Regions from separate parts of the Ferrigenium kumadai genome, predicted to be linked through region 2. Evidence: predicted binding sites of a transcription regulator. Region 2 holds the regulator's gene; each other region holds the start of a gene.
The links. The regulator sigma-54, encoded in region 2, starts transcription at its own class of promoters, with help from an activator protein. The targets are predictions, from matches to a motif close to TGGCACNNTTCCTGCT.
Positions count from the first base shown of each region.

Region 1: FGKAn22_RS05535 (4Fe4S-binding leucine-rich repeat protein) is a predicted target of sigma-54. The motif match lies at 1,463-1,478, and genes of this name have one in related genera.
Region 3: FGKAn22_RS05510 (TOBE domain-containing protein) is a predicted target of sigma-54. The motif match lies at 2,519-2,534, and genes of this name have one in related genera.

Region 1 covers NZ_AP019536.1:1,145,659-1,155,792, forward strand. The annotation lists gene modC (molybdenum ABC transporter ATP-binding protein) at 1-830, shown strand, start outside; gene FGKAn22_RS05530 (GNAT family N-acetyltransferase) at 912-1,361, shown strand; gene FGKAn22_RS05535 (4Fe4S-binding leucine-rich repeat protein) at 1,526-2,290, shown strand; gene FGKAn22_RS05540 (hypothetical protein) at 2,309-3,274, shown strand; gene FGKAn22_RS05545 (DUF4118 domain-containing protein) at 3,337-4,860, shown strand; gene FGKAn22_RS05550 (response regulator) at 4,853-5,539, shown strand; gene FGKAn22_RS05555 (potassium transporter Kup) at 5,550-7,418, shown strand; gene nifE (nitrogenase iron-molybdenum cofactor biosynthesis protein NifE) at 7,531-8,955, shown strand; gene nifN (nitrogenase iron-molybdenum cofactor biosynthesis protein NifN) at 8,957-10,134, shown strand, end outside.
Region 2 covers NZ_AP019536.1:449,792-459,925, forward strand. The annotation lists gene mutY (A/G-specific adenine glycosylase) at 61-1,101, shown strand; gene FGKAn22_RS02065 (flavin prenyltransferase UbiX) at 1,175-1,777, opposite strand; gene FGKAn22_RS02070 (Gx transporter family protein) at 1,774-2,388, opposite strand; gene FGKAn22_RS02075 (NusG domain II-containing protein) at 2,369-2,767, opposite strand; gene rapZ (RNase adapter RapZ) at 2,754-3,590, opposite strand; gene hprK (HPr(Ser) kinase/phosphatase) at 3,592-4,530, opposite strand; gene FGKAn22_RS02090 (PTS sugar transporter subunit IIA) at 4,532-4,990, opposite strand; gene hpf (ribosome hibernation-promoting factor, HPF/YfiA family) at 5,039-5,371, opposite strand; gene FGKAn22_RS02100 (RNA polymerase factor sigma-54) at 5,384-6,817, opposite strand; gene lptB (LPS export ABC transporter ATP-binding protein) at 6,850-7,572, opposite strand; gene lptA (lipopolysaccharide transport periplasmic protein LptA) at 7,575-8,165, opposite strand; gene lptC (LPS export ABC transporter periplasmic protein LptC) at 8,146-8,727, opposite strand; gene FGKAn22_RS02120 (KdsC family phosphatase) at 8,724-9,242, opposite strand; gene FGKAn22_RS02125 (KpsF/GutQ family sugar-phosphate isomerase) at 9,252-10,134, opposite strand, start outside.
Region 3 covers NZ_AP019536.1:1,135,403-1,145,536, reverse strand. The annotation lists gene modC (molybdenum ABC transporter ATP-binding protein) at 1-119, opposite strand, end outside; gene modB (molybdate ABC transporter permease subunit) at 215-901, opposite strand; gene modA (molybdate ABC transporter substrate-binding protein) at 904-1,665, opposite strand; gene FGKAn22_RS05510 (TOBE domain-containing protein) at 1,676-2,479, opposite strand; gene FGKAn22_RS05505 (DUF6129 family protein) at 2,836-3,111, opposite strand; gene FGKAn22_RS05500 (dinitrogenase iron-molybdenum cofactor biosynthesis protein) at 3,116-3,826, opposite strand; gene FGKAn22_RS05495 (4Fe-4S binding protein) at 3,923-4,123, opposite strand; gene nifT (putative nitrogen fixation protein NifT) at 4,142-4,366, opposite strand; gene nifK (nitrogenase molybdenum-iron protein subunit beta) at 4,461-6,029, opposite strand; gene nifD (nitrogenase molybdenum-iron protein alpha chain) at 6,114-7,589, opposite strand; gene nifH (nitrogenase iron protein) at 7,705-8,577, opposite strand; gene FGKAn22_RS05470 (NAD(+)--dinitrogen-reductase ADP-D-ribosyltransferase) at 8,764-9,600, shown strand; gene FGKAn22_RS05465 (cation:proton antiporter domain-containing protein) at 9,739-10,134, opposite strand, start outside.

The DNA of each region.
Region 1 (10,134 bases), 700 kb from region 2:
TCCAGGAAGCCAGCCTGTTCCCGCACCTATCGGTGCGCGCCAATCTGGAATACGGCTACAAACGGATTCCAGTTGCCGAACGCAGAGTGCCGCTGGAACAGGTGGTGGAGTGGCTGGGCCTGAGCCGGCTCATCGAGCGCGGCGACCCGGCGCAACTTTCCGGCGGCGAACGCCAGCGCGTCGCCATCGGCCGCGCGCTGCTCACCAGCCCGCGCGTCCTGCTGATGGACGAGCCGCTGTCCGCGCTCGACACCGCCAGCAAGCAGGAGATATTGCCGTATCTGGAACGTCTGCACCGCGAGCTGAACATTCCCGTGCTCTACGTCAGCCACGCGCTGGACGAAGTGGCGCGGCTGGCCGACCATCTGGTGCTGCTGGAGAAAGGAACGGTCATCGCCAGCGGTGCGCTCGGCGAGACGCTCGCGCGGCTCGATCTGCCCACTGCGCATTTCGACGATGCGGGCGCTGTAGTCGAGGCGGCGGTGGCGCAGCACGATGAGGCCTACCACCTGTCGCGGCTGGACTTTCCCGGCGGGCATCTGTGGGTGGGCAAGGTGGATCAACCCTTCGGCACCCGAGTACGTGCCCGCGTGCTGGCGCGCGACGTGAGCATCGCCACGCAAGTGCCGGAAGGCACCAGCATCAACAACATCCTGAACGCGCGCATCGAAGAGATACGCGACGAGGGGCCGGACAAGGTGATGGTGCGCATGAATGTGGGCGAGTCGCAGATGCTGCTGTCTCGCATCACCCGCCGCTCGCGCGACCATCTTGGCCTGGTCGCGGGGATGTATGTTTGTGCACAGGTGAAGAGTGTCGCATTAACCTGAAGTAGGAGCGTGCCTTGCACGCGACCTCTCTCCCTGGTCGCGTGCAAGGCACGCTCCTACAGTTGTCGACTTATGGATGATATGAACATCGACTTTGCTACTGCCGAAGACCTGCCGCACCTGGCCGACCTGCTCGCCGAGCTGTTCGCGCTGGAAAGCGATTTCCAGCCCGAACGAGACAAGCAACTGCGCGGCCTGCGGCTCATTCTCGACAATCCGGCGCTGGGTCGGCTGTTCGTGCTGCGCGTAGCCGGCCAGGTGGCTGGCATGGCGAATGCACTGATTACCGTCAGCACGGCGGAAGGCGGGCGCGTGCTGCTGCTGGAAGACGTGATCGTATCTCGCGAACATCGCGGCAGCGGGCTGGGGCGGCAACTGGTCGAGCATGTGCTTGCGTGGGCGCGGGAGGAGGGTATGACGCGCGTCACCCTGCTGGCCGACCGCGACAACCGGGCCGCGCTGGATTTCTATCGCAGGCTCGGCTTCGAGCCTTCGCACATGACGGTGCTGCGCAAGATGCTGTCGGATTGATACGCTTCATTTTGTCGCAATCGCGACAAAACTCCACGCGCCGATTTTCCCATTCGACCTTGTATCCCGTCGCCGCTGGCTTTGCGTCATGCCCTGCAAAGTGGCACGTTGGTTGCTCATTCCTTGCATGATTTTCAGCGGAGCAGGAATTGAAGGGTTTGAATATGTCGGAACGTCATTCCGGGGCGACGCCATTGAACGAGGTCGTGCTGGCCGATTGCTCGGCCTGTCCTCATCGCGCGCTGCTGGCGGAAGGAAAGTGTGAGCCGGGCGATGTGTGCCTGATTGCGCAGAGCGGCCGGCAGATAGACCGTTTCTTGCGGCGCAATCCGCAGTTCGCGCAGGAATGCCTGCACGACCCCTTCTGGGAACGGCGCGCCATCGCCACGCGTTACGCGCCGCTGGATGCGTTGCGGCAGATGCCGCGCGACAGGGACGAGGTGGTACGCCGCGTGGTGGCGAGCCGCCTGCCCATCGGCGAGCTGGACGTTTATTTGCGCGACGAAGACCGCGAGGTGCGCATGACGGTCGCGAACCGCATCGCTCCGGAGCGGCTGGGCGAGCTGATCGGCGACGACGATTATCTGGTGCGGCTGACGGCGGCGAAGCGCCTGCCTCACGGCCAGCTGCCGCGCATGGCGCATGACCCCGAGCGCGAAGTGCGCAAGGAAGTGGCGCGCCGGCTGCCGCCGTTTGCGTTGCAGTTCATGGCCCAGGATGCGGACGCGGAGGTGCGATGCATCGTCGCCGAGCGCATGCTGCCTGAGGATGCGGTGCAGATGCTGCACGACGAAGACTGGCTGGTGCGCCTTCAGGCCGCGCAGAGCGCGCCGCTGGAAGCCATCGCCGAATTGGTGGATGATGCCGAATCCGACGTGCGCGCCGCGGTGCGACGGCGGCTGGGCGGATTCCTGCTAGGGGACGAATAACGACACGAGGCAAGACTGATGAGCACACACACGCCTGACAATACCACGCTGAACAACCTTGCCGCCGCTATCGGGGACATTCCGCCGCGTCCGCATCATGCTGCGCTGCTGGAGGTCGCCAACCGCATCCGCCCCGGCATCACCTTCCATTACGCGCTGAACCGCGGCGGCTGGTACCGTCCCGGGGGTGTCATGGCGGCGGATGGCAGGCGCGTCGCAGACAGTCTGGAGCAGTGGGCACAGTCCGAACTCGACGATTGCGGTGGCGACATGCACGAGCTGGTCGAACGCCAGGCGGACAAGGGGCTGCTGGTCACGCGCCACACCGGACGCACACACTATTTTGTCGCGGCCTACGGCCCCGCGCCCGCGGACTTCCTGCAGCTCGAAATCGAAGAATTGCAGGAGGTGCTGGACAGGAATCTGCTCGATGCCGGCAATCCCCCGGACGATTTGCAGGGATTGATCGAGCCGATCGCGCCGGATGTGTTGGAGGCGCAACCGGTCGGCGCGCCGCGCTACCAGTTCCGCAGGCTGATCGACGTGCGTCAGGCCGTCGCCAGGGCGTCATTCGGCGACGGGCGAAAATCCGAGCTGCCGCGCATGTTGTCCGAATGGTCGCACAGCAGCGCGGCAGCACGCGGCCATTTCAGCGACCACTGGATCGTCGCGCTGCGCGAACACCAGGACCGTTACCGCAACCCGGTGACCTCCGTCTCGCTGGTGTCGCGCCACGCGCGCGAACTCAAGCCGTTCCAGTGGAATATCGAGCTTTCCGGCGTGGAACTGTCTGCGCAATTCCAGGCCTTCGATCGTGCCGCGGGCTATCCGTCTGCGTGGTACTTCCACCTCGTCGCGGGAACCTTCACCCCGCCCAAGATCGCCTACGCCGCGGCGCGCGACCTCGATGCGGGGTTCAGCTATCTGCCAGAGACTGAGGCAGTATTGGTGAAGAGCTGGGTGGCAGCGCCGTACTCGGTGTGACACGCTGCGCTGCAGAATTTCTTTACAACATTTTTATGCCGGGGCTGGAATAATCCGGCCGCATGAAGTCAGTCATACCTCTTGCGGACAGGTTACAGCCGCGCAGCTTTGCTACCCGCAGCCTGTGGGTGGTCTCGGCCTGCGCGCTGCCGACCCTGCTGGCCTGGCCCTGGCGCGACTTTCTCGATCCCGCCAATACCGCGATGCTGTACTTGCTTGCGGTGGCCGTCGTGGCGGCGCGGGCAGGGCGCGGCGCAGCCATTGCGACCTCCTTATCAAGCACGGCGCTGCTCGATTTCTTCTTCATCCACCCGCGCTACACTTTTACCGTCGGCGATGTGCAATATGTTGTCACGCTTGCAGTCATGCTGGTGGTGGCGCTCATCATCGGCAACCTGACCTTGATGCTGCAACGCGAGAAAGAGGCTGCGCTCGAGCGTGAGCAACAATCCCATGCGCTGTATGAGCTTGCCAGTCGTCTTTCGGGGGCGACCTCGCTGGAACAGCTCGCCATTGCCACGCGCGACTTTTTGCACGACTCGCAGGCTTGTTGCGGTGTCCTGTTGATGAGCCATAACGATGTACTGAAGCCTGTCGAATCTGCTCATCGTCTGGATTCGACTTTGCAAACGATTGCGGCGTTTGCTGCCTTGCAGCGAGTCGAAACGCGCACTTTGCTGGACGATTCTCGCTACTGGCTGTTTCTGCCATTGCATGGAACGACATATGTGCGCGGCGTGCTCGCCATCGATGCCGGTGTAACGTCGCTCGATGCGCTTGATGCTCGCCGACCATTGTTCGAGGCCATCGCCGCACTGGTGGCCACTGCCGTAGAACGCCTGCACTTCGTCGATGTGGCGCAGCGCGCGCAGTTGCAAATGACCGACGAACGCCTGCGCAGCAGCATCCTCTCCGCGCTATCGCATGATATCCGTACACCACTCACCGTGCTCTACGGGATGAGCGACGCGCTGGCACAACAGCCATTACCGCCTGATGTGCGAGAAACGGCAGAAGCGATGCGCGAACAGACCCTGCGCTTGAACGGTATGGTGTCCAACTTGCTCGACATGGCGAAACTGCGTGCTGGTGATCTCCGGCTCAACCCGGAATGGCAGCCATTGGAGGAGGTGGTCGGTGCCAGCATCAAGCTGTTGGGGCTGGCGCTGCAACAGCACCCGGTACAGGTGACATTGCCGCCAGACCTGCCCCTGCTGAAGTTCGACGCTATCTTGATGGAACGCGTGTTGTGCAACCTGCTGGAGAATGCGGCCAAATATGCGCCGCCAGGATCGGCCATCCGCATCAGCGCAAGTACCGCTGACGGGCAAGCCGCCATTTCGGTATGCAATGATGGCTCGCGTTTTCCACCCGGCAACCTGGACAGGATGTTCGAGCTGTTCGAGCGCGGCGATGCTGAGTCGAATGTTCCGGGTATCGGGCTGGGACTCGCCATCTGTCGCAGCATCGTGGAAGCGCATGGCGGTACGATACGCGCCAGCAATAACGAGAATGGCATCTGCGTGACCTTCACACTGCCGCTGGGCGAACCACCCGCGATCGAACCGGAGGATGGGGATGAGTGACGCCGTCATCCTGTTGATCGAGGACGAGGTGCAGATACGACGCTTGGTGCGTGCCGCTCTGGAGCGCGAGGGCTACCGTGTGCTGGAAAGCGGCTCGCAGGCACAGGGCATGCAACTATTACACGAGGCGGTGCCGCAACTAGTCATCCTCGACCTTGGCCTGCCGGACGGTGACGGTGTTGGTTTCATCCGCGAACTGCGCGCACAATCACAGGCACCCGTGCTGGTGCTGTCCGCGAGGTCGGCAGAAGGCGAGAAGATTCATGCGCTGGATGCGGGAGCAGACGATTATCTGACCAAGCCATTCTCCAACGGCGAACTATTGGCGCGGGTGCGCGCCCAGTTGCGCCGCAACCCGGAAAATAGCGCTCAGCCGCAATTGCAATTCCGTTTTGGCAAGATCGAGGTCGACTTTGCTCGGCGTCTCGTTACGCGTAGCGGCATTCCTGTCCATCTCACTCCCATCGAATATCGGCTGCTGCTCGCCATGCTGGCCGATCCCGGCAAAGTGCTTACCTATCGGCATCTGCTGCGTGCGGTATGGGGCAGTGCCCACAGCGAGAGCAACCATTACCTGCGTATCTACGTAAGTCATTTGCGCCAGAAGCTGGAAGACGATCCGGCGCAACCCGAACATTTCCTGACCGAGACCGGCATCGGTTACCGCTTCCAAATCTAAGGAGAATGCAATGAGTGTAAAGAACAATACCGCCACAGGCGCCTTGGCGCTCGCCGCGCTGGGCGTTGTCTACGGCGACATCGGCACCAGTCCGCTGTATGCATTCAAGGAGGCTTTCGCCGGAGCGCACGGCATGGCTCCTACCGAGCCCAACGTTCTGGCGGCATTGTCCGCACTGTTCTGGGCGATGACGATGATTATCTCGATCAAATATGTGTGGGTGATGCTCAAGTTCGACAACAACGGTGAAGGCGGCGTGCTGGCGCTGACCGCATTGGCGAACCGTGCCGCGCAAGGGGCTGCGCGCTGGAAGCTCATTATTGCCACGGCGGGTATCTTCGCCGCCGCCTTGTTCTATGGCGACGCGCTCATTACCCCGGCGATCTCCGTGCTTTCCGCAGTCGAGGGCCTTAGCGTGGCCGCACCGACGCTGGAGAAACTCATTCTTCCCGTCACTATCGGCGTACTCACCGGGCTGTTTTTCATCCAGCGCCGCGGCACCGGCAGCGTGGGCAGGTTATTCGGGCCGGTCACGCTGTTGTGGTTCGCGGCACTTGGTATCCTCGGCACGGTCAGCATCGCGGAAACGCCGAGTGTGCTGCGCGCGATCAATCCGGTGTACGCCATCGACTTCGCCATCGAACATCCGTACGGCATGTTTTTGCTGCTATCCGCCGTATTCCTCGCGCTTACCGGCGGCGAGGCGCTGTATGCCGACATGGGCCACTTCGGCGCAAGGCCGGTGCGTTTGGCTTGGTATGGGCTGGTCTGCCCGGCGCTGCTCATTAACTATTTCGGCCAAGGTGCACTGGTGCTGCGCTCGGCGGATGCGATCCAGAACCCGTTCTACCTGCTGGCACCGGACTGGTTCATGCTGCCATTGGTCGCGCTGGCCACCGCCGCCACGGTGATCGCCTCGCAGGCTACCATCTCGGGAGCCTATTCGATGACGCTGCAAGCCATGCGTATGGGCTACCTGCCGCGCCTGTTCATTCAGCACACATCCGATGCACAGCGCGGCCAGATATATATTCCCGCCGTGAACTGGATGATGCTGGTCGGCGTGATTATCCTGGTGCTGGAGTTTGGTTCCTCCGGCGCCTTGGCGGCGGCTTACGGCATTGCAGTGTCCGGCACCATGATCATCACCACGCTACTGTCCATCTTCGTCACGTTGAAGCTTCAAGGACGTGCGCGGCTGCTGTTGCTGGCAGCATTGGCGGTATTCGCCCTGCTGGAATTGTTGTTCTTCGGTTCAAATCTGACCAAGGTCGTCAGCGGTGGCTGGATGCCACTGGCGCTCGGTCTGGTGCTATTTGTCCTGCTTTCGACATGGAAGCGCGGCAGCACGCTGGTCGCCGAACAACGGCGCAAGCTCGATATCCCAATGTCGGCCTTCATCGCCGGAACACAGCCTGACGTACCTCGCGTCGCGGGCACTGCGATCTATCTGACTGCCGATCCTGCCGTGGTGCCCAGTGCATTGTTTCACAATCTCAAGCACTTCAAGGTGCTGCACGAGCAGACGTTATTCCTGCACGTCGTCACCGCCGATGTGCCCTATATCGAGCCGGAACAGCGCCTGAAAGTTGAACGCCTGGCTCACGGCATGTACAACGTCGCCTTGCACTATGGTTTCAGGCAGGAAGTCGACATTCCTGATGCATTGAGCAGGATAGGGGATTACGGCATCGAGCTTGAGCCGATGGCCACTACCTTCTTTATCGCCCGCTCGAATGTCGCTGACGGTCCCGGCGGCATGCCTGCATGGCGCTGCGCGCTTTTTTCGTGGATGACACGCCAGTCTGAAGGTGCAGCGAGCTTTTTCAATCTTCCTCCCAACCAGGTAGTCGAACTCGGAACCAAGGTCATGTTGTAGCTTTTGTCGGGTTTGCTACAAGCTGGTTCAGAACAAATCCTATTGAAATCAACCTGCTGTCCTTGGCACGGCATTTGCGAATGAGAGGGTGTCAATCTCATGAGTGAATGCCATGCAAGCCAAGGACATCGCCGAACTGCTCAACGAGCCGTCCTGCACGCATAACGAAAAATCGAAATCCGGCTGCGCGCGCCCCAAGCCGGGCGCGACGGCGGGCGGCTGTTCGTTCGACGGCGCGCAGATCGCGTTGCTGCCCATCGCCGATGTGGCGCATATCGTGCACGGCCCCATCGCCTGCGCGGGCAGTTCGTGGGATAACCGCGGCACGCGCTCTTCCGTAGATTCTTCATCTGGTGTTGGGGCCTTGTACCGCATCGGCATGACCACCGACCTCACCGAGCAGGATGTCATCATGGGGCGCAGCGAGAAGAGGCTGTTCCATGCGGTGAAGCAGGCGGTGGAGAGCTATTCGCCTTCCGCCGTGTTCGTCTACAACACCTGCGTGCCCGCTTTGATCGGCGACGATATCGGCGCGGTGTGCAAGGAAGCTGCTGCGCGCTTCGGCGTGCCGGTGGTGCCGGTGGATTGTGCCGGTTTTTACGGAACCAAGAATCTCGGCAACCGCATCGCGGGCGATGCAATGTTCAGGCATGTGGTGGGCACGGCGGAGCCGTTGCCAGTCCCCGACGAATCGCAACGTCCCGGCATCACCGTGCACGACGTAAATCTGATCGGCGAATACAACATCGCTGGCGAGTTCTGGAACGTGCTGCCGCTGTTCGACGAACTCGGCCTGCGCATCCTGTGCACCTTGTCCGGAGACGCGCGCTTCCGCGAAGTTCAGACCATGCACCGCGCCGAGGCCAACATGGTAGTGTGCGCCAAGGCGCTGCTCAACGTCGCACGCAAGCTGAAGACGGACTATGGCATCCCATTCTTCGAAGGCAGCTTCTACGGCGTAACGGACACCTCAATGGCGTTCCGCGAATTCGCAAAACTGCTCAACGACCCGTCATTGACCGAACGCACCGAAGCTTTGATCGCACGCGAAGAGGCGAGCATCAACGCCGTGCTCGAACCGTGGCGCGAGCGTCTGCGCGGTAAACGTGTGCTGCTCTACACCGGCGGCGTGAAGTCGTGGTCCATCGTTTCCGCGTTGCAGAACCTGGGTCTGGAAGTGGTCGCCACCGGCACCAACAAATCCACCGAAGAAGACAAGGCGCGCATCCGCGAGATCATGGGCGACAAGACCCGCATGATCACCGACGGCAGCGCCAAGGCGCTGCTCGGCGCAGTGAAGGAATACCAGGCCGACATGCTGATCGCGGGCGGCCGCAACATGTACACCGCGCTGAAGGCGCGTATCCCTTTCCTCGACATCAACCAGGAACGCGAATTCGGCTACGAGGGCTACAGCGGAATGCTGGAACTCGCGCGCCAGCTCGCGCTGACGCTGGAATCACCGGTCTGGCAGGCGGTGCGCAAGCCCGCGCCGTGGGCGAAGACTTCGGTGCCGGGCACCGCATTGGGAGCATGACATGGCCGAGCTCCTGAAACGCAACAAAGCGCTCGCGGTGAATCCGCTCAAGGCCAGCCAGCCGGTCGGCGCATCGCTCGCCTTCCTCGGCATCCACCGCGCTATCCCGATGATGCACGGTTCGCAGGGCTGCACTGCCTTCGGCAAGGTGTATTTCGTGCGCCACTTCCGTGAGCCCATCCCGCTGCAGACCACGGCGATGGATCAGGTCTCCACGGTGATGAGTGCGGACGAAAACGTCATCCTGGGACTTGCGACCATATGCGAGAAGAACAAGCCCGCGATGATCGGATTGCCCACCACGGGCCTGTCGGAGACGCAGGGCACCGACATCAAGCGGCTGGTGAAGGAGTTCTACGCCGCACATCCCGAGTTCGCGCACATCCCTGTGGTGCCGGTGAATACGCCGGATTTCACCGGCTGCCTGGAAAGCGGCTATGCGCTGGCGGTGAAGGCGGTGATCGAAGTCATGCTGCCGAAAACCAGCAATGTCGTCGGCAAACGCAAGAAGCAGGTCAACGTGCTTGCCGGGTCCTTCCTCACGCCGGGCGATGTCGAACATATCAAGGAGATTGTCGAGGCTTTTGGCTTACGTCCTTTAGTATTGCCGGATATCGGCGATTCGCTCGACGGCCACCTCACCGAGATGGAGAGCAGTCCGCTCACCGTGGGCGGCACACCGGTCAGCGACATTTCCAGCATGGGCGAATCCATCGCCACGCTGGTGCTTGGAAACTCGATGTTCGAGGCGGCGGATTTGCTCAAGGAACGTACCGGCGTGCCGGATTTCCGCTTCGACAGTTTGATGGGACTGGATGCGGCGGATAGTTTCGTCATTGCGCTGTCGGAGATCAGCGGCAAGCCGGTTCCGGAGAAGATCGAGCGCCAGCGCGCGCAGTTGCAGGATGCGATGGTCGACGCGCACTTCATGCTGGGTTTCGCGCGCATTGCCATCGCTGCCGATCCCGACCTGCTTTATGGCTATGCGCGGCTGGTGACGGAGATGGGCTGCGAAGTGGTAGCCGCTGTTGCGCCAACGCGCGCCAACATCCTCAACGATGTGGCGGCAGCGCAAGTCGCCATCGGCGATCTGGAGGATCTCGAGATCACGGCCAGGCGCAACGGCGCGCAACTCGTCATCAGCAATTCGCACGCGGTCGAAACCGCGCGCCGTCTAGG
Region 2 (10,134 bases):
GGAGCGGGCTCTCCCTGCGAACTTTCTAGTTGCGGACAGGGCCCGCTCCAGCGGCATTGAATGCATAGTTTTTCCTCCCGCCTTATCCGCTGGCAGCGCCGGCACGGACGCCACGACCTGCCCTGGCAGGGGCAGGATGCCTACCGCGTGTGGCTGTCCGAGATCATGCTGCAGCAGACTCAGGTCGCCACCGTCATCTCCTACTATCAGCGTTTCATCGCATCTTTCCCCAACATCGCAGCACTCGCCGCCGCGACCGAGGATGAAGTGCTCGCGCACTGGAGCGGACTCGGCTATTACGCCCGCGGCCGCAACCTGCATAAAGCCGCGCAGATCATTGTGGAAAAACACAACGGCGAATTCCCGCGCGAATTCGAGCAGATACTCGAACTGCCCGGCATCGGCCGTTCCACCGCCGCCGCAATCTGCGCGCAGGCTTATCACGAATCCCGCGCGATACTGGATGGCAACGTCAAGCGATTGCTCGCGCGCTGGTGTGGCATCGAAGGCTGGGCGGGCAACAAGAAGGTAGAAGAAAAGCTGTGGCAGCAGGCCGAAGCGTTGATGCCGCGACGCAATGTAGCGACCTACACCCAGGCGCTGATGGATATGGGCGCGACCGTCTGCACGCGCGGCAAACCGAAGTGCGGCGAGTGCCCGGTGCAGACTGACTGCGTCGCGCGGCAGACTGACCGCATCGCCGAACTTCCCACTCCGCGTCCGACGAAGGCCGTGCCGGAAAGGCATACCACCTTCCTGTTGTTGATGTCTGGCCGCGACATCCTGCTGGAGAAACGCCCCAGCAGCGGCATCTGGGGCGGGCTGTGGTGTCCGCCGCAACTGGACGATGGTCAGGGAATCGTGGCGGACTATCTGCAGCGCAACGGTGTGGAGGTGAGTGAACGAGTCGAGTTAGAAGAGTTCACCCACACTTTCACGCATTTCAAGTTGCACATCACGCCCGTTCTGTTGCAGGTGGCGCACAAGCCTATGCGGGTGCAGCAGGCGGGGAGTGTGTGGCTGGATGTGGAAGAGGCGTTGAGGGCGGCGATACCGACGCCGGTGAGGAAGATGCTGGAGAATTTAATCCGTTCGTTCTGAGTCTGTCGAAGCATGAACAGATTGAGAATCTGTAGGTTGGATATTGCTACGCTCAACCCAACCTACATGCTTGCTACTTTTCGCCCCACTTCTTCATCAACTCCTGCTCGACACCCAGATGGTCGAGTATCCGCGCGACAACAAAATTCACCATCTCCTGCACGCTCTGCGGATGATGATAGAAGCCCGGATTCGGCGGCATGATGACGGCGCCGGCATGCGACAGTTTGAGCATGTTCTCCAGATGGATGGACGAGAAGGGCATCTCGCGCGGCACTAATATCAGCGTGCGCTTTTCCTTGAGTATCACGTCGGCAGCGCGGCAGATGAGGTCGTCGCTGATGCCGCCGGCGATCTTGCTCAGGGTTCCCATGGTGCAGGGGCAGACCACCATGGCGTCGCCGGGGTTGGAGCCGGAGGCCATGGGGGCGTACCAGTCCTGGATGCCGAACACCTTCAGTTCGCCGCTGAATTTGCCGAAGCGTTCGGCGAACATCTGTTCCGCGTCCTGCGGGCGGCTCGGCAGCGTGAAGTCCAGTTCCTGCTTGGCGACGATCTGCGCAGCTTGCGAATACACCAGATGCACGCGTTGTCCGCCTTGCAACAGGCATTCGAGCAGGCGCATGCCATAGGGCAGACCGGAGGCGCCGGTGAAGGCGAGCGTAATCGTTTTCATGGTTGCGATCCCAAATTCTGTTTGCCGTCATTATCCATGAATCTCGCCGCGATCAATCCGTTCACCGTGCCGAACATCAGCGCGGCGGCGGCGAAGATGGGGATGAGGTAGGCAATGCCCGCGTGCGGGATCAGCCACAGGTACACCACGGCCATCTGCCCGGCGATGTGGGCGAAGGCGGCGTAGATGCTGTGGCTGACGGGGCCGAACCAGCGCTTGGGCAGGTACTGCGCCGCGGCCAGCACGAGCAGGCTCAGCACCGCGCCGGACAGGCTGAGGAAGAAACCGGGGGCGAGGAAGTTGCCGAACAACAGGCTGCCCGCCACCACGCGCAGCAGCGACACCCAGGCCGCGATGCGCCAGCCATAACGCGCCAGCACGATCAGCGTGACGATGTTCGCCAGCCCCGGCTTCACGCCGGGCAGCGGCGAGGGGATGGCGTTCTCGAGCAGGGTGAGGCCGAGCGCCACGGCCGCCATGCGCGCGACCTGGTGGTCTTCGGCGGTGGTGTTCAGCAGGATCCGGGATGCAGGATCCGGGATGCGGGGCTGCCCGCCTGTATCCCGTATCCCGTATCCTGATTCCTGCTTCTCAGTAGTTGAGGCTGTCATATTTCTTTTGGCTTCCCGCCAGTTCGACGCTGACTTCATTCGGCAGGCAGATGGCGATCTCGCCGGACTGTTGCAGCCAGCCCTGGCGCACGCAGTACTGTCGCGGGCTGGGGTCTGAGCTGATGCGCGCGCGGCGTTTCTCTATGGTGATGATGCTGGTGCCAAGCGGGCCGGGGACTTCGATCTGCTGGTCGTGCGACAACGGTACTTCGCGGAAGATCTTGCCGCCGCTGCGGATGATGGCTCGGTCGGCGAGGTCGCCGCTCCAAAGGTTGAGCGCGAGCAGGATGACACAAGCGCTGCCGATCAGCAGCGTCAGCCAGTCACCAGGCTTGAGGTGCGGCAGGATGGCCGCGCGCAGGGACTCATGCGAGTTCACGATGGCGCACCAGCACCTGCTGCTGCCCCTCGAAGTGGCGCGCGAGCCTTTCGGCGAAATACACCGAGCGATGCTGGCCGCCGGTGCAGCCGATGGCGACGGTGAGGTAGCTGCGGTTGTCGACGATGTAGCAGGGCAGCCAGCGAGCAACGAAATCGCGGATGTCGCCGAACATCCGCTGAGCCGCCTCGATGTTCTCGAGGAATTCGATCACCGGCGCATCGCGTCCGGTGAGCGGACGCAGGTTCTCGCTGTAATAGGGATTGGGCAGGCAACGCACGTCGAACATCAGGTCGGCATCCAGCGGGATGCCGTGCTTGAAACCGAACGATTCGAACAGCAGCGTCAGCCGCGCGCGGTCCACCTGGATGAACTGTTTGATCCAGGCGCGCAGCGCATTGGCGTTGAGGTCGCTGGTGTCGATGTGGTGGCCGATGTCGCTGATCTCGGCGAGCAGTTCCCGCTCGTAGGCGACACACTCCGGCAGGGTGCGCACGCCGTCGCTGAGCGGATGCAGGCGGCGCGTTTCGGAAAAGCGCTTCACCAGCGTGTCGGTCCGCGCATTCAGGTACAGCACATGCACCGCCAGGTCTTTTTGCATGAGCTGCATCAGCAGCGAAGGCAGAATCTGCACGCTGTGGGCGTTGCGCACGTCCACACTGACCGCGATGTTCTGATAACCCGCCGGCAGAAGCTGGTCTACCAGGTTGGAGAGCAATTCGGCGGGCAGGTTGTCGACGCAATAGAAGCCCGCATCTTCCAGAGTCTTCAGCGCGACACTCTTGCCGGAGCCGGACAGCCCGCTGATGAGGAATAACTGCACGCTAGTCCTCCAGCAGCATCTGGTCGTGCCGCGTGATGAATTCCTGCATGCTGTCGATACCGCGCTGCTGCAGCACGAAATTGCGTGCCGCGGCTTCGACCAGCACCGCGAGGTTGCGCCCCGCGACCACGGGGATCTTCACCGTGCTGATGTTCACGCCGAGGATCTCCTGGAATGTGGCGTTGAGCGGCAGACGCTCCATCTGCGACAGGTCGCCGCCGGGCGGGCGGTGCAGGTGGACGATGAGTTTCAGACTCTTCTTGCGCCGCACCGCGGTCTCGCCGAACATGGTGCGGATATTCAGCACGCCCAGTCCGCGCACTTCGAGGAAGTCGCGCAGCAGTTCCGGGCAGCGGCCTTCCAGCGTGTCCGGCGCGATGCGGTGCAGCTCGACGATGTCGTCGGCGACCAGGCCGTTGCCGCGCGTGATGAGTTCCAGTCCCAGCTCGCTCTTGCCCACCGCGCTCTCGCCGGTGATCATCACACCGACGCCGAGCACATCGAGGAACACGCCGTGGCGTGTGGTCGATTCGGCCAGTTCCTTGGCGAGGTAGTGGCGGATCAGCCACATCAGGTGCACGCTGGGCTTGGGCGACTTGAACAGCGGGATGCGCGAGCGGTCGGCGAAGGCGACCAGTTCGGATGGAATGTCCTTGGTGCCGGCCACGATCAGACAGGTCGAGCCGCTTTGCTCGATCTGCCGGAACGCATCGGCTAGCTGTTCCGCGCTCAGCGCCCGCAGGTAATCCAGCTCTGTCTGGCTTAACACCTGCACCCAGTTCGGGTGGATCAGGTTGAGGTGGCCGATCAGGCCGTTGTTGGAAGCGTTGACAGCCTCTTCAGTGATGATGCGGTCGTTGCCGTCAGCACCGGCCACGTGGCTCAGCTCGAGCCGCGCCTGTTTGTCTTCGAACAGCTGCCGGATGTTGACTTCGGACATATCAGGATCCCTTCCAATCGTAGAATAACTGGTGGATGCTCGCGGTATCTTCGCATTCGCTCAGGCGGTTGCGGAACTGGCTGTCGCTGAACATCTGCGCCAGTTCACCTAGGATCTGCAGGTGCAGGTCGGTGGCGCGCTCCGGTACCAGCAGCACGAAGATCAGGTTCACCGGCTGGCCGTCCGGCGAGTCGAACGGGATCGGGTGGCTGGTCTTGACGAATGCGGCGGTGGCGTCGCGCAGTTTGGCGATGCGCCCGTGCGGGATGGCCACGCCTTGCCCCAGGCCGGTGGAGCCGAGCTTCTCGCGTGCGAACAGGCTGTCGAACACCTGGCTGCGCGCGATCTGCTGATTGTTCTCGAACAGCAAGCCAACGCGTTCGAACACGCGCTTCTTGCTGGTGGATTCGGTGTCCAACAGGATATTGTCGGGCAGCAGAATTTTGCTGATCAGGTTCATTGTCAGGCCGGATAAAAAAGGGGCGGCATTGCTGCCGCCCGTGATTAATTATTCTGCTGCTTCTGCCGCTGCGTGTTTGCCGGTATCGTCGTGACGACGGTCGGACACTTTTTCCTTGTGCTTCAGCACCTGGCGGTCCAGCTTATCCACCAGCGCGTCGATCGCGGCGTACAAGTTCTCATCCTCGCACTCGACGAACACGTCCTTGCCGCTGATGTGCACGGTGGCTTCCGCTTTCTGCTTCAGTTTTTCAACGGAAAGGATGATGTTCACGTCAATCACATTGTCAAAATGACGTTTGATCTTGCCGAACTTGCCGGTCGCATATTCGCGGATGGCGGGGGTGATTTCCAGATGGTGTCCGGTGAGATGGAGGTTCATGTCATGCTCCTTTTAGAGTGATTTACGGAGGTTCACCGGGAGTATGTGCAGCGCTTCCCGGTACTTTGCTATGGTACGCCGGGCGACTACGATGCCCTGCTGTGCCAAAATTTCCGACATGCGGCTGTCGGTAAGCGGTTTGCGCCGGTCTTCCGCGCTGACCATTTGTTTGATCAGTTCGCGTATTGCGGTGGAAGAACAGGTGCCGCCGCTTTCCGTGGCCAGTCCGCTGCCAAAGAAATGCTTGAATTCGTAGATGCCGCGCGGCGTCAGCATGAATTTCTGCGTGGTGCTGCGCGAGACGGTCGACTCGTGCAGGTCGAGCGCCTCGGCGATCTCGCGCAGCACCAGCGGGCGCATGCCGATCTCGCCGTGCTCGAGAAAGTTGGTCTGCCGATCCACGATGGCCTGAGCCACGCGCAAGATGGTCTCGAAACGCTGTTGCAGGTTCTTGATCAGCCACTTCGCTTCCTGCAGCTGGGTGGCGAGCTGCGAGGCGTTCTTGTCGTCGCGCTGCTGCAGGATGTTGGCGTAGATCTGGTTGATGCGCAGTTTGGGCATCGCTTCCGTGTTGAGGCGGGCGCGCCACTGGTTCTTGTGCTTCTCCACGATCACGTCCGGGACCACGTAGTCCGCGACACTCTGGTCGAATTCCGCGCCCGGCTTCGGGTTGAGCCCGATGATCAGGTGCTGTGCGCTGCGCAACTGGTCATCTGAGCAGCGCAGCAGCTTCTTGATCCTGGCGAAATCGTGGGCGGCGAGCAGGTCGAGATGTCGGCTCACCAGGCTGATCGACAGGTCGCGTTGCGGCGTATCTTCCGGCAGCGCCTTGAGCTGCAGCGCGAGGCATTCGCCCAGGTTGCGCGCTCCCAGCCCGGGCTGGTCGAGGTGCTGCAATTGCACCAGTGCGGTCTCCAGGTCATCCAGAGAGATCGCCAGTTCGGCGGGCAACAGTTCGGCAAGTTCGGCCAGGTCCTGTACCAGGTAACCGTTCTCGTCCAGCGCATCGATCAGCAGGCTGACCACCTTGCGGTCGCGTTCGTCCAGTGAACTGGTGGTCAGTTGATTGTGCAGATGTTCGCGCAGGCTGGCCTGTTCAGCGGCCTGTTCCGGGTAGCTGTCGTCTTCGTCGTCGGCGCTGCGCGCAGTCCTGCTGCTCCACTCGGCGGGTTCGCTGGCCAGACCGTCCACATCGCGCTCGTCGCGAGACGATGTGCCATCCTCGTCGTTGCTTGCGCTGCCGCGCGATTCCATAGATGAGGTGCCGGGGGAATAGATGGCCGATGCGGGTTCCTCTGCCGCTTCCAGCAAGGGGTTTTCGTCCAGCATGCGGGCGACTTCCTGGTGGATGTCCTGCGTGGAGAGCTGCAGCAAACGGATAGCCTGTTGCAACTGCGGGGTAAGCGTCAGTTGCTGGGACAGCCTGAGTTGGAGAGATGCCTTCATGCCTGGTGTTTTTTTCCGGGCTTCATTTTCTATTACAGCTTGAAATGTTCACCCAGATATACTTTCCTCACGCCCTCATTATAGATGATTTCATCCGGCTTGCCTTCGGCCATCACTGCGCCGGCATTGATGATGTAGGCGCGGTCGCAGATACCCAGCGTTTCGCGCACGTTGTGGTCGGTGATCAGCACGCCGATGTTGCGCTCCTTGAGGAAGCGGATGATCTTCTGGATGTCCAGTACGGCGATGGGATCCACGCCGGCGAACGGTTCGTCGAGCAGGATGAAGCGCGGATCGGTTGCGAGGGCGCGGGCGATCTCGACGCGCCGCCGCTCGCCGCCGGACAGGCTGATGGCGGGGTTGTCGCGGATATGGGTGATGTGCAGGTCTTCCAGCAATTCTTCCAGGCGGTTCTGGAGGTCGTCGTCGGACAATCCCTGCAGTTCCAGCACCGCCTGGATGTTCTGCGCCACGGTCATGCGGCGGAAGATCGAGGCTTCCTGCGGCAGGTAGCCCACCCCCAGGCGTGCGCGGCGGTGGATAGGCAGATGGGTGATGTTCTGCCCGTCGATGAAGATATCCCCGCCGTCGGCAGCGACCAATCCGACGATCATGTAGAACGAAGTGGTCTTGCCCGCACCGTTCGGGCCAAGCAGGCCGACGACTTCACCGCTGTTCAGTGATAACGAGGCATCGTGCACCACGATGCGAGAACCGTATTTTTTCTTCAGGCCAACTGCGCGCAATTCGCTCATGTCTATTCTTCCGTCGGGGAGATCGATTCGCTCGGTTTGATGGGCAGCGCATCGGGCGCGGGTGGTTTGGCCGCGCCATCCTTGGGTTTGGGTTGCAATATCGCCCGCACCCGCTTGGGTGGGGTGCTCGCGGATGAAGCATCGCTGCTGTTCACCTGGAAGATATCGGTCTTCTGGTTGTAGGTGATGTGCTCGCCGCGCACCTCGTCGAGGTTGCGCTTGACGCGCGCCTTCACGTAGAAGTCCACAGTCTCGGCGCGCGTGTCGTACTCGATGCGTTCGCCGTAGCCTTCCACGTACTCATCCAGCCCCTCGCGCTTTTGCCGGAAGCTGGCGGTCTTGCCGTAAGCCGTGCCGTGCTTGAAGCCCTCGTTGTCCTGCACGACGATGATCTTGTCGCCGCGGATCACCATCGTGCCCTGGGTCATTTGCACGTTGCCGATGAAGGTGCTGATCTGCTGTGCGTCGTCCACCAGCACCTGGTCTGCTTCAATGTGCACCGGCTTGTCGCGGTCGGCGCGTTCGGCGAAACAGGCCGGTGCAATAAGCAACAGCAGAAGGGTGAGCGTCAGTTTACTTAGGGGTCGGTACATGTTCGCTTCTTACCTGCGATAACAGTTTCAGGGTGCGTGCATTGTTGTCCATTTCCAGCCCGATCGCATGTATGGTGTTGTGCGCATCGACGATGGTGACCGGGCGGCCGGTGTCTGCCCAGTCCCGGTCCGGGACAACATGCAGAAATTCGGTTTGCAGGGTGAGTTCCTCCCGGTCGGCGCTGGCCTCGCGCAGAACCTCGACATCATCGTACAGGAAGACCTCATCACCGCGTTTCGAGACGGTGCCGCGCTTGGCGATGACGTGGATCGCCGGGCGATCTGCGGACAGCGTGGTCAGGCGCGGCACTTCCAGCGTGGTGCTGTCGTCGTCAGGATAGTGCTGCATCTTCTTTGCAGCCATGATGAAGCGCGTCGCGCCCTGTACGTTGAATTTCACGGCGGAAAAGTTTTCCATGATGGCGTCGGGATCGTGGCGCTTGCCGCTATCCGGTTTCGCGGCCTCGGGCTTAACTTGCAGGTTCAGCCAGTAGGTGACACCCAGCAACCCCAGCAGCGGCAGCAGCGGCAGCCAGTAGCGGGCGCGGGAGACGAGGGTCATTTCAAGTAAGTGGCCAATTGTGCGTCCAGCGTACCCTGCGCCGACATGATCATCTCGCAGGCTTCGCGTACCGCACCGCGACCGCCGCCGAGTTGCGTGACGTAGTCGGAATGTTCGCGCACCAGACGCGGGGATTCCGGTACGCAGATCGACAGGCCGACATGGCGCATCACGCACAGATCCACCACATCATCGCCCATGTAAGCGGCGGCATCGCGCGACAGCTTGAGCTTGTTGAGCAGGTCGAGCATCGCGTCCAGCTTGCGCTCCACGCCCTGGTAAACGTGGGTGATGCCGAGGTTATGGGCGCGCAACTCGACGCAACGAGAAGTGCGGCCGGTGATGATGGCGACTTCCACGCCGCTGGCGCGCAGCATCTTGATGCCGTGGCCGTCGAGCGAATTGAAGCGTTTGAATTCCTCGCCGGAGTCGGACAGGTACAGCCCGCCGTCGGTCATGACGCCATCCACATCGAAGGCCATCAGGCGAATCAGTTTTGCGCGGCTCAACATCATGGTTTTCCCCTAAATAACTTTTGCATGTAACAGGTCGTGCATGTTCAATGCTCCGACCAGCCTGTTTTTCTCGTCCACCACCAGCATCTGGCTGATGTTGTACTGCTCCATCATCTGCACCGCTTCGGCGGCGAGGTTGTCCGGCCCGATGCAGCGCGGGTTGGCGGACATCACGCTGCGCACCGGGGTGGTGCCGAAATCCAGTCTCTTTTCCAGCGTGCGGCGCAAGTCGCCGTCGGTATAGATGCCCAGCACGCGTTCCTGGTCGTCCACGATCGCGGTCATGCCCACGCCCTTTTTCGAGATCTCCAGGATCGCATCGCCCAGCATCGCGTTCTCACGCACCATCGGCACGCGTTCGCCGCTGCGCATGATGTCGCGCACATGGGTGAGCAGGCGCCTTCCCAGGCTGCCGCCGGGATGCGATCGCGCGAAATCCTCTTTGCCGAACCCCTTGGCATCCAGCAGTGCCATCGCCAGCGCATCGCCCAGCGCCAGTGTCGCGGTGGTGCTGGTGGTGGGAGCTAGTCCCATCGGGCAGGCTTCCTTGTCCACGTGCGCGTCGAGGTGCACGTCGGCCGCCAGTGCCAGGCTCGATTTCGGATTGCCGGTCATGCTGATGAGTTTCGCGCCCTGGCGTTTGATCACGGGCACGATGGTCATCAGTTCCTGGCTTTCGCCGGAATAGGACAGCGCGATGATGACATCTTCGTCGGTGATCATGCCGAGGTCGCCGTGGCTGGCCTCGCCCGGATGCACAAAGTAGGCGGGGGTGCCGGTGCTGGCCATGGTCGCGGCGATCTTGCGCGCGATGTGCCCGGACTTGCCCATGCCGCTGACGATGACGCGGCCTTCGCAACTGAGGATGAGGTCCAGCGCATGCAGGAATTTT
Region 3 (10,134 bases), 690 kb from region 2:
GTCTTGCCGGAACCGGACGGGCCGAACAATGCAGTAACACCGGTGGCGGGCGCATCGAATGCCGCGTCGAGCACAAAGCTCTCCAGTCGCATGGAAAACCTGACATTCATCCCGGCAATGGATTGCTGGCCAACTGTAGGAGCGTGCCCTGCACGCGAACAGGAAGAGCGGTCGCGTGCAAGGCACGCTCCTACTGGAGATGAGTTATCGATGTTCATCGTCCTCCCTTCCACGACTTGCCGCCCGCAAGATACAACCCGAGCAACACGACGAACGAGAACAGCACCATGCCGCCCGCGAGCAGATGCGCCGCGCCGTATTCGACCGCCTCGACATGGCTGTAAATCGCTACCGAGAGCACTCGTGTCTCGCCGGGGATGTTGCCGCCCAGCATCAGCACCACGCCGAACTCGCCGACCGTATGCGCGAAGGCGAGAATGATCGCGGTGAGGAAACCGGGCTTGGCAAGCGGCAGCGCCACGCTGAAGAACCTGTCCCACGCACCCGCGCGCAAGGTCACCGCCACTTCCAGCGGACGCCGGCCTAAGGACTCGAACGCGTTCTGTATCGGATGCACCGCAAACGGCAGCGAGAACAGCACCGAGCCGACCACCAGCCCGGTGAAGGTGAACGGCAAGGTGCCGAGGTCGAGCGCACGGGTCAACTCTCCCACCGCGCCCTGCGGCCCCATCAACAACAACAGATAAAAACCCAACACCGTCGGCGGCAGCACCAGCGGCAGGGCCACTACTGCCGCGACCGGCCCTTTGTACCAACGACGGTTATGCGCCAACCACCATGCTAGCGGTGTGGCCACACACAGCAGAATCAGCGTCGTGACACTCGCCAGTTTGAGCGTGAGCCAAAGGGACTGGAGATCGAGCGGGTCGATGCCGGACATGATTACTTGGGCAATTCGTAGCCAAAACTGCGGATGACCGCTTTTGCCTTCTCGCTCTTCAGGAATGCGAGAAATGCACGTATAGCAGCTTTATCTTTCGCAGCACTCAATTCCACCGCACTCTGCCGGATGGGGTTATATAGATGCGAAGGCACAATCCAGTATGAACCTTCCGTCACCTTGCCGTCCTTGACGATCTGCGACAGCGCGACGAAGGCGAGATCGGCATTGCCCGTGGCCGCAAACTGGTAGGTCTGCGTGATGTTCTCGCCCGTCACCAGTTTGCCCTGTACCGCATTCCACAACCCAAACTCTTCCAATGCTTCCTTCGCTGCCGTTCCATAACTCGCCAGCTTGGAGTCGCCGATAGCGAGTTTGTTGTAATTGCCCTTGCGCAATATCGCGCCTTTGCCATCCACCAAACCGGGCTGCGCACTCCACAGCGCCAGCTTGCCGACGGCATAAACAAAGCGCGAGCCTTCCACCGCCAAGCCTTCTTTCTCGAGACGTAGCGGCATTTTCTCATCCGCAGCGACCAGCACATCGAATGGTGCGCCGTTCTGTATCTGCGAATAAAACTTTCCGGTGGAGCCCAGGCTGACTCTGACCGTATGCCCGCTCTCCGCCTGGAACAGCTTGACGATCCGCTCCATCGGCTCGGTGAAATTCGCCGCCACCGCCGCACTCACTTCGCCCGCATTCGCCGCTTGCATCGATGCGCCGAACAGCAACGCGCCCAACAACCGCATCATGCCCGATTTCATTTCCATCTCCTTATGCGTTCACGGCCAGAATCACATGCGACGCCTTGATCAGCGCGCATGCCTTTACCCCCTCTTTGAGCCCCAGCGATTTGATGCTGTCGTTTGTCACGATGGCCGCGACACTCTTGCCGCCCGCCAGTTCGATGATGACCTCGCCGTTGATCGCTCCTTCATTGCAGCGCACCACGGTGCCGTGCAGCTCGTTGCGCGCACTGGTCCGAAAGCCGTCCGAAGTAGTCACGATCACCCAGGGTGCTTTCACCATCGCATAGGCTTCCGAACCGACCTTCAGACCCAGATGTTCCACGCTCTCGTTGGTGATCACCGCCGCGAGCGTGTCGCCGCCAATGTCCATCACCACCTCCGCGTTGATCTGTCCCAGCTTGATGCTTTTCACTTTGCCCAGAAACTGGTTGCGCGCACTTGTCTTCATGTCGAATCTCCTGATCATGTGGTAGTACTCATCGAAGTCATCCATGATGCGGCCTAACGTCTTGAGGACTTGCTCGCGCTCCTGCTCCAGGCGGCGATACGCCCCCACCACCCGGCGGCCATAAACAGTCAGCGTCGTGCCCCCGCCCTTCTGTCCGCCAGTCTTGCGTTCCACCAGCGGGTGTTCGGACAGGTTGTTGATCGCCTCCACCGCTTCCCAGGCCGTCTTGTAGCTCATTCCCATCGCATTCGACGCCGCCGAGATGGAGCCGGTCGCGTCGATGCGCTCCAGCAACTCCAGATGATCCCAGCGCCGCCCCCTGGAAAACTTCAGCTTGGGAATGACACTGGTTTCTGTTTTTTCTGCGACCGATAGCACCATGATGACCTCACGCGTTATAACCTTGCCCCCACAACGATGAGCAAAAGCGATGCCACCCTGGACATTTCAGCCACCTTCCCTACGCTGCTGCTGAATTCGGCAACTCCGTCGACATGTCGGTCCGGTCGCGCCCAAGCCCCTGTTTTGTTGGCTTACCAACAAATTGGGACAATCGTTACAACCTTCGCGCTATAACGCAGTCGCGCCGAATGCCGGAATTCCCGCCACACTGGGCTTCGCCCGCACTGGCATGGCCCTGATCGCGGCCAGCTGAACATACGTTATGGTTGAGCGGCATTACTAAAACAAAACGGGCACAGATGTGCCCGTTATCGTTTTCCGAACCACCCGGAAAACTAATCCTCTCCATCCACCCACGCCAGTACCACGCCAATGGCTTGCAGCGGGTCGGTGGTCAAACTAAGGCAGTGTTCGCCACCGCCCACCAGGTAGAGGTTGAATTTATTGCGCTGCAGCGCGGGCGGCATCCGGGCGGGCATGTCGTCGTCGCTGCAGAAAGTGAAGCGCAGGTCCGGCCATATCTGTTTCAAACCGGCCAGCGCATCTTCGTTCAATTCGCGCAGTGCGGCCGCAGCATTGGCGATCCGTTCCAGTGTTTCTTCGGTGAGCATTTGATTACTCTTCTTCTGCCTCGGTGAACCGGCTTAGCGACTTCGCTTCCACGCCGAGGATCTTGGCCAGCCAGGGCGGCGGCGCATCAAGCACGGCCTGCAGGCGTTGCAGGGTGGCGCGCGCCTTGCCGCCTTCCGGCACTTTCACGGGATGGACGTTGGCGCGCACGGCCTTGGCTGCGGCGGGACCGCCGATGGACTGTACATAGACGATCTGGCAGTCGTTGATGAGTTCGGCACGCGCGACGTTCTTGTCTTCCGCATCGTCGGAGATGAGGGTGGAACGCGCGTCGATGAGGCGGATGTCGTTGCGCCCGACTTGGTAGACGAGGAAGCGCGGGCATGAGCCGAAATGGCCGTCGAGGTTCTCTTCGGTGTTGGAGGCCACGGCCACACGCAGGCTGCCGGGCAGGTCGCCATCGGAGTAAACGTCCAGCGGCGGCAAGTTCTCAGCGTCGCCGGATTCGCCCCACAGGTGGCGCACGGCAAGTTTGATGGAAGCACCGTCCACGTCCGGCTCGACGGTCTCTTCGCCGGAAAGGATGAGTTTGAGGTCAGCCACGGTCACCTTGGCGAGTTTCTCTTCGGTGATCGGCAAGCCTAATTGATTGCCCAGCTTCGCCACCAGTGCGCCGGTGTCCACTTCCGAGAGGACGCGGGCGGCCAGTGCGATGCGCAGGGCGGCGGGTTTGGTGATGACGGCGGCAGTGGTCATGATTACCTCTTGTTCGTTCAGCCTGTAGGAGCGAGACATGCTCGCGAACGGAATGTGATCGCACGCAGGGCGTGCTCCTACAATAGCCTTCAGGGATTACGCTGCGATCTGTGTGATGCAACCCTTGATCGGGCAGATCTTCACGCATTGCGGCTTGTCGTATTCACCGTCGCACTCGGTACATTCGCTTGCGTTGATGACGTACATGCCCTTCTTCGTGCTAATGGAAGCCGTAGGGCATTCCGGTTCGCAATCACCGCAGGAGGTGCACAAATCTGCATTGATCTTCATTGCCATGATGATTCTCCTTTTCGTTTATTCCGCCGCATCGAGGCGCTTGGCGCGCACCGAATAAGGCAATCGCGCAGGCGCGACTTGAGGCTCGATGTAATAAGTCCCGCCGTTGTTTAGCTTGATCTCTCCCCCCCATTTCTCCTGGGTATCGAACTCCATCGAAACGATGGTGTCCTCGAGATCGCGCTTGGGCAGGTAGAACTGATAACTGCCCTTGCTGTCGCGACGGATCATGATGTTTGCCATTTGCAATTCCTTTGGAATTGCAGGATTCAGGAGTCAGGAGTCGGGATACAGGGCAGCGTCCCTGTATCCCGTATCCCGTATCCCGGCTCCTGCCTTAACGAACCAGGTCGTGGTTGTAGTCGGTCGTTCCCATGCCTCTGGTCTCTTCGTCCAGACGTTCCAGTACCGCGTTCACGATAGTGGTCAGCACTTGCATGGCGCCTTCGTAACCCAGGGTCGTCGAGCGATGCAGGTGGTGACGGTCGAAGATCGGGAAGCCGATGCGGATCAGCGGAACTTCGAACTCCTTGCCCTTGGCCAGCGTGTCGCGCTGGATGAACTTGGCGTAGCTGTTGCCGATCATGAAATCAGGCTTCTCGGTCAGCACCAGCGAACGGAAGTGCCACAGATCAGCGCCCGCGAACAGCTGGGTGTTCTTGCCGTAAGGGGTCTCGTCCAGCATCTTGCGCATGGCCTTCTCCCACTTCTTGCCGCCGTTGTTGCACAGCACGTGCAGCGGCTCGATGCCCAACTCGGTGAGGAACTTGGTCATGCCCAGCGTGAAGTCGGGATCGCCGTACAGGCTGATCTTCTTGCCGTGCAGCCAGGTGTGGCTATCGGTCATCATGTCGACCAGACGGCCACGCTCCAGCGCCAGCGATGCGGGAATCTCCTTGCCGGTGACCTCCGCGACCTTCATCAGAAACTCGTCGGTCCAATCCAGGCCCATCGGGATGCTGAGCTTCGGCACTTCATGCTTCCATGTGGTCTCGACATACTTCTTGGTCTTGTCGAGTTGCATCGGTTGCAACAGGAAAGTGGTGGCAGCGTTAGGCGCATCCTTCACTTGTTCCTGAGTGGTTCCGCCTGCATACATGCGGAACTGGCCGTCGGCCGGAGTATCCAGCACTTCGGTCGGGTCGCTCAACAGGGTGTAGTCCACGCCCATCTCGCCCAGCATGCGGTGCATCACGCGGTAGTTGCCGAGGTAGGTCTCGAAACCGGGAACGATGTTGATCTTGCCGTTCTTGCCCGGCACCTTGTCGTCCATGCTGTTCAGGGTGAAGTAGCGGATGACCCCTTCGAACATGTTGTCCCAGCCGGTGACATGCGAGCCCACGAAAGACGGTGTGTGCGCAAACGGGACCGGATAGTCCTCGGGGATGTTGCCTGCCTTCTTGGTGTTGCGGATGAAGGCGTTCAGGTCGTCGCCGATGACTTCCGCCATGCAGGTGGTGCTTACGGCGATCATGTCCGGCTTGTACAGCGCCTTGGCGTTCTCCAGGCCGTCGATCATGTTCTTCTGGCCGCCGAACACGGCTGCGTCTTCGGTCATGGAGTCGGAGACACAGGAGACCGGCTCGCGGAAGTGACGGTTGAAGTAGGAACGGAAGTAAGCCACGCAGCCCTGCGAACCGTGCACATACGGCAGGGTCTTCTCGAACCCCAGCGCGCACAGCACAGCGCCCAGCGGTTGGCATGCCTTGGCCGGGTTCACGGTCAGGGCCTCGCGCTTGAAGTTCAGCTCGCGGTATTCCATCGTGGTGGTCCACTTGAAGGTCTCTTCGATCTTCGCGGAATCGTGACGCTCTTCGAACAGCGCCTGTTTGTTTTTCAGCGTTTCCTTGTACTCGTCCTGACGGAACAGCGGATAACAAGGTTTGATGTCATCGACTTGTTGCATGTTTATCTCCTTAGCCGCACTGCCAATTTGCAGATGCCGGCACAGATTGATTTTTGGACGGCGACGGGCGCCGTCCCCAATTACTTACGCAGCGACCTTCTCGGCGACCGGTTCAGACTGTTTCAACCACGGGGCGGCCAACTTGCTCCAGCACGGGTTGTTCAAGGTCATATCCATGTCGCGGGCGAAGATGGCGAAGCCGTCGTAGCCGTGATACGGGCCGGAATAGTCCCAGCTGTGCATCTGGCGGAAAGGGATGCCCATCTTCTGGAAGATGAACTTTTCCTTGATGCCGGAGCCGACCAGGTCGGGCTTGACGCGCTTCACGAACTCTTCGAACTCGAAGCCGGTGACGTCGTCGTACAGCAGAGTCGAGTTGCCCATCTCCTTGATGGTGCGGTCGTAGTCATCGTTGTGCGCGAACTCGTAACCGGTGCCGACCACTTCCATGCCCAGATCTTCGTAAGCGCCGATGATGTGGCGCGGACGCAGGCCGCCGACGTACAGCATCACGCGCTTTCCTTGCAGGCGCGGCTTGTACTTGTCGATGATGCCCTGCATGATCGGCTTGTACTTGGCGATGACCTTCTCTGCATTCGCCTTGATCTTGTCGTCGAAGAAACTGGCGATCTCGCGAATGGATGCCTCGATCTTGGTCGGACCGAAGAAGTTGTATTCCATGTACGGGATGCCGTACTTCTCTTCCATGTGACGGCTGATATAGTTCATCGAGCGGTAGCAGTGCAGCAGGTTCAGCTTGGCCTTCGGGGTGTTCTCCATCTCGGCGATGGTGCCGTCGCCGGACCATTGCGCGATCACGCGCAGTCCCATGTCTTCCAGGATGGTGCGCGTCGCCCAGGCGTCGCCGCCGATGTTGTAGTCGCCGATGATGGTCACGTCATACGGAGTAGACTCGAACGCCTGGCCGTCGCGGTTGCCCAGCACCCAGTCGCGGATCGCGTCGTTGGCGATGTGGTGGCCGAGCGATTGCGACACGCCGCGGAAACCTTCGCAGCGCACCGGCACGACCGGCTTGTTGATCTCCTTGGCCGCCTTCTTCGACACCGCCTCGATGTCGTCGCCGATCAGGCCGATCGGGCACTCGGACTGCACCGAGATACCTTTGTTCAGCGGGAACAGGGTCTCGATCTCACCGATCAGCTTGGCGAGCTTCTTGTCGCCGCCGAACACGATGTCCTTTTCCTGGAAGTCGGAAGTGAAGTTCATCGTGCCGAATGTGTTCACGCCGGTGGTACCGACGTAGTAGTTACGGCGACCGGCGCGGGAATACTGGCCGCAGCCGACCGGGCCGTGGGAAATGTGGATCATGTCCTTGATCGGGCCCCACACCACGCCCTTGGAACCGGCGTAGGCGCAGCCGCGAATGGTCATCACGCCCGGCAACGATTTGCGGTTGGAGGTGATGCACTTCTTGGACTGTTCGATGGATTGATCGTTGACCGCCAGATGCTTGGCGCGGTCTTTCTTCGCTTTCTCGGGATAGACCTCGAGCACCTCCTGGATGAGGGCTTCGGTCTCTTCGCGTGTCAATGCAGACATTTCGTTCTCCTTTGACGACCCACCAATATGTGGAGACGTCTATCAGGTTTAGTCTCGGTAAGGATGGCGGGCCGTACCCAACAACCAACGGCCCGCCGTCCTTAACACCTTGCTATCAGGCTGCGGCAGCAGCCTTGCCGATGATGGATTCGTCTTCCGCTTCCATGATGCCGAACTCCATCAACAGTTCTTCCAACTCGTCCATGGTGATCGGAGTGGGGATAACGAACTTCTTGTTGTCCACCACCTTGCGAGCCAGAGCGCGGTACTCGTCGGCCTGCTTCGCCTTCGGGTCGTATTCGATCACGGTCATGCGGCGGATCTCGGCGTGCTGCACAGCGTTGTCGCGCGGCACGAAGTGGATCATCTGGGTGCCCAGGCGCTCGGCCAGCGCGATGATCAGCTCGTCTTCGCGGTCGGTATTACGGCTGTTGCAGATCAGGCCGGCCAGACGCACGCCGCCGGAGTTCGCATACTTCACGATGCCCTTGGCAATGTTGTTGGCGGCGTACATCGCCATCATTTCGCCGGAGCAAACGATGTAGATCTCCTGCGCCTTGTTCTCGCGGATCGGCATCGCGAAACCGCCGCACACCACGTCACCCAGCACGTCGTAGAACACGAAGTCGAGTTCGTCGTCGTACGCACCTTCTTCTTCGAGGAAGTTGATGGCGGTGATCACGCCGCGGCCGGCGCAGCCGACGCCAGGCTCAGGACCACCGGACTCGACGCACTTCACGCCGCCGAAACCAACCGACAGCACATCTTCGAGTTCCAGGTCTTCCACGCTGCCCGCTTCGGCCGCCAGTTCCATCACGGAGTTCTGTGCCTTGGAGTGCAGGATCAGGCGAGTGGAGTCAGCCTTCGGATCGCAGCCGACGATCATTACCTTCTTGCCGGCTTCGGCCAGAGCCGCCACCAGATTCTGGGTGGTAGTCGATTTACCGATACCGCCCTTCCCGTAAATTGCGCATTGACGCAGTGCCATGTTAGTCTCCTTAGAGGTTGCTGAATTTGAATCGCGATTGAAAACTGTCGCTCGCCCCCCTACTTCCGCAAGCTCCATGCCAGTCCGCGCCACGCCACTCAACACATTGAAATGCAAACGGAAAATCATTCCACCTCAAGCGCAAAAGCGGATGGGGAACGCGACAAAGAAATCGGCTTTGTAGGAGTGCCGACAACGTCCGGTGCCCCGGCGATCCCGCTGCCGAAGTCCGCGCGCCTGCCGATCAACCGTTGCAACCTGCCCGCCGCCATCCTCGGCAGCCTCACCTTCCAGCACGCGCCCGTAGCGCTCGAACTCGACGGCGTGAAGGAACTGCATCGCGGCCTGTTCGAACTGCTGGATAAACTCGACGACGTAAAGGAGCGCGCACATGCCTTCATGCTGCACATGAACGCCTCGTTCTTCCTGGGCCAGCCGGAACAGGCCGGTTTTACCGCCGACTCCACGCTGGACCGCAGCCGGGCGGATTACCTGAGGATGGTGCGCGGCTGGGCATTCGATGCGGACGGGCGCGAAGGCGCGGTGATGAAGGGCTGGGTGGAATCGCGCTTCGGCCTGTTGCAGCGCTACCACGGCGGGCCGATACGCGACTTCTCGGACGACACCTACCGCCGCTACCTGGAGATGCGCTCCGCCGGCCTGTATGGAACCAATGCGCTCGAAGCGCAGCTCGACCTGCTCTACACCTATTGCCAGTACGAACTCGCACGATCGCATCCAGGCAAGATGCACCTCACTCTATACCGCGGCGTGAACCGCATGGACGACCACGAGACGCTGGCGCAACTGGACGGCAAGCGCCGCGTGGTGCTGCTCAACAGCCTGAGCTCCTTCACCGCCAATAAAGAACGCGCCGACGAATTCGGAGACTACCTGCTCACCGCCGAAGTGCCGCTGAGCAAGATCGCCTATTACACCCGGCTGCTGCCGGACATGCTGCGAGGGGAAGAGGAATACGCGGTGATTGGCGGGTTGTATGAGGTGGGGATGGCGGCGTATTGAAAGGTGGGCACGCTGTCGCGCCCACGCGGAATACCCAACAGCGTGGGCACAGAATACGTGCCCACCCTACAGGAAACTAATGGGGCAGCATCGCTGTTCCACCCTGGCGCGACACCCGCAGGCATTGCGCCCTTCCGCTTATTTCACGATACCGAGTTTTCTTGACCACCACGGCGTGATTGCCGGGAGCAGGGTCAGTGTCCAGATGACGACCCAGGCGGTCAGCGGCATGAGCTGCGTCATTTCCGGGAACTGCGCGACGGTGATGACGGCCAGCACCACCGGGATGACTCCCGTCTCGCGCACCGCGCTCAAGAAGAGTTTGTCCTTGATGCTGAGGTTGGTGGGCAGCATGGAGAGCAGGACGGCCACGGGGCGGGCGATGAGAATGAAGGCGAGCGACACCAGCAGCCCGAGCACGGCGGTCTCCCACAGGTTACCCAGCGAGACGAAAGGACCGACCATCATGAAGATGGTGGGCTTGGCGATACTCTCGATCTTGATCTCCATGGTGTGCAGGGTCTTGTGGAAGTA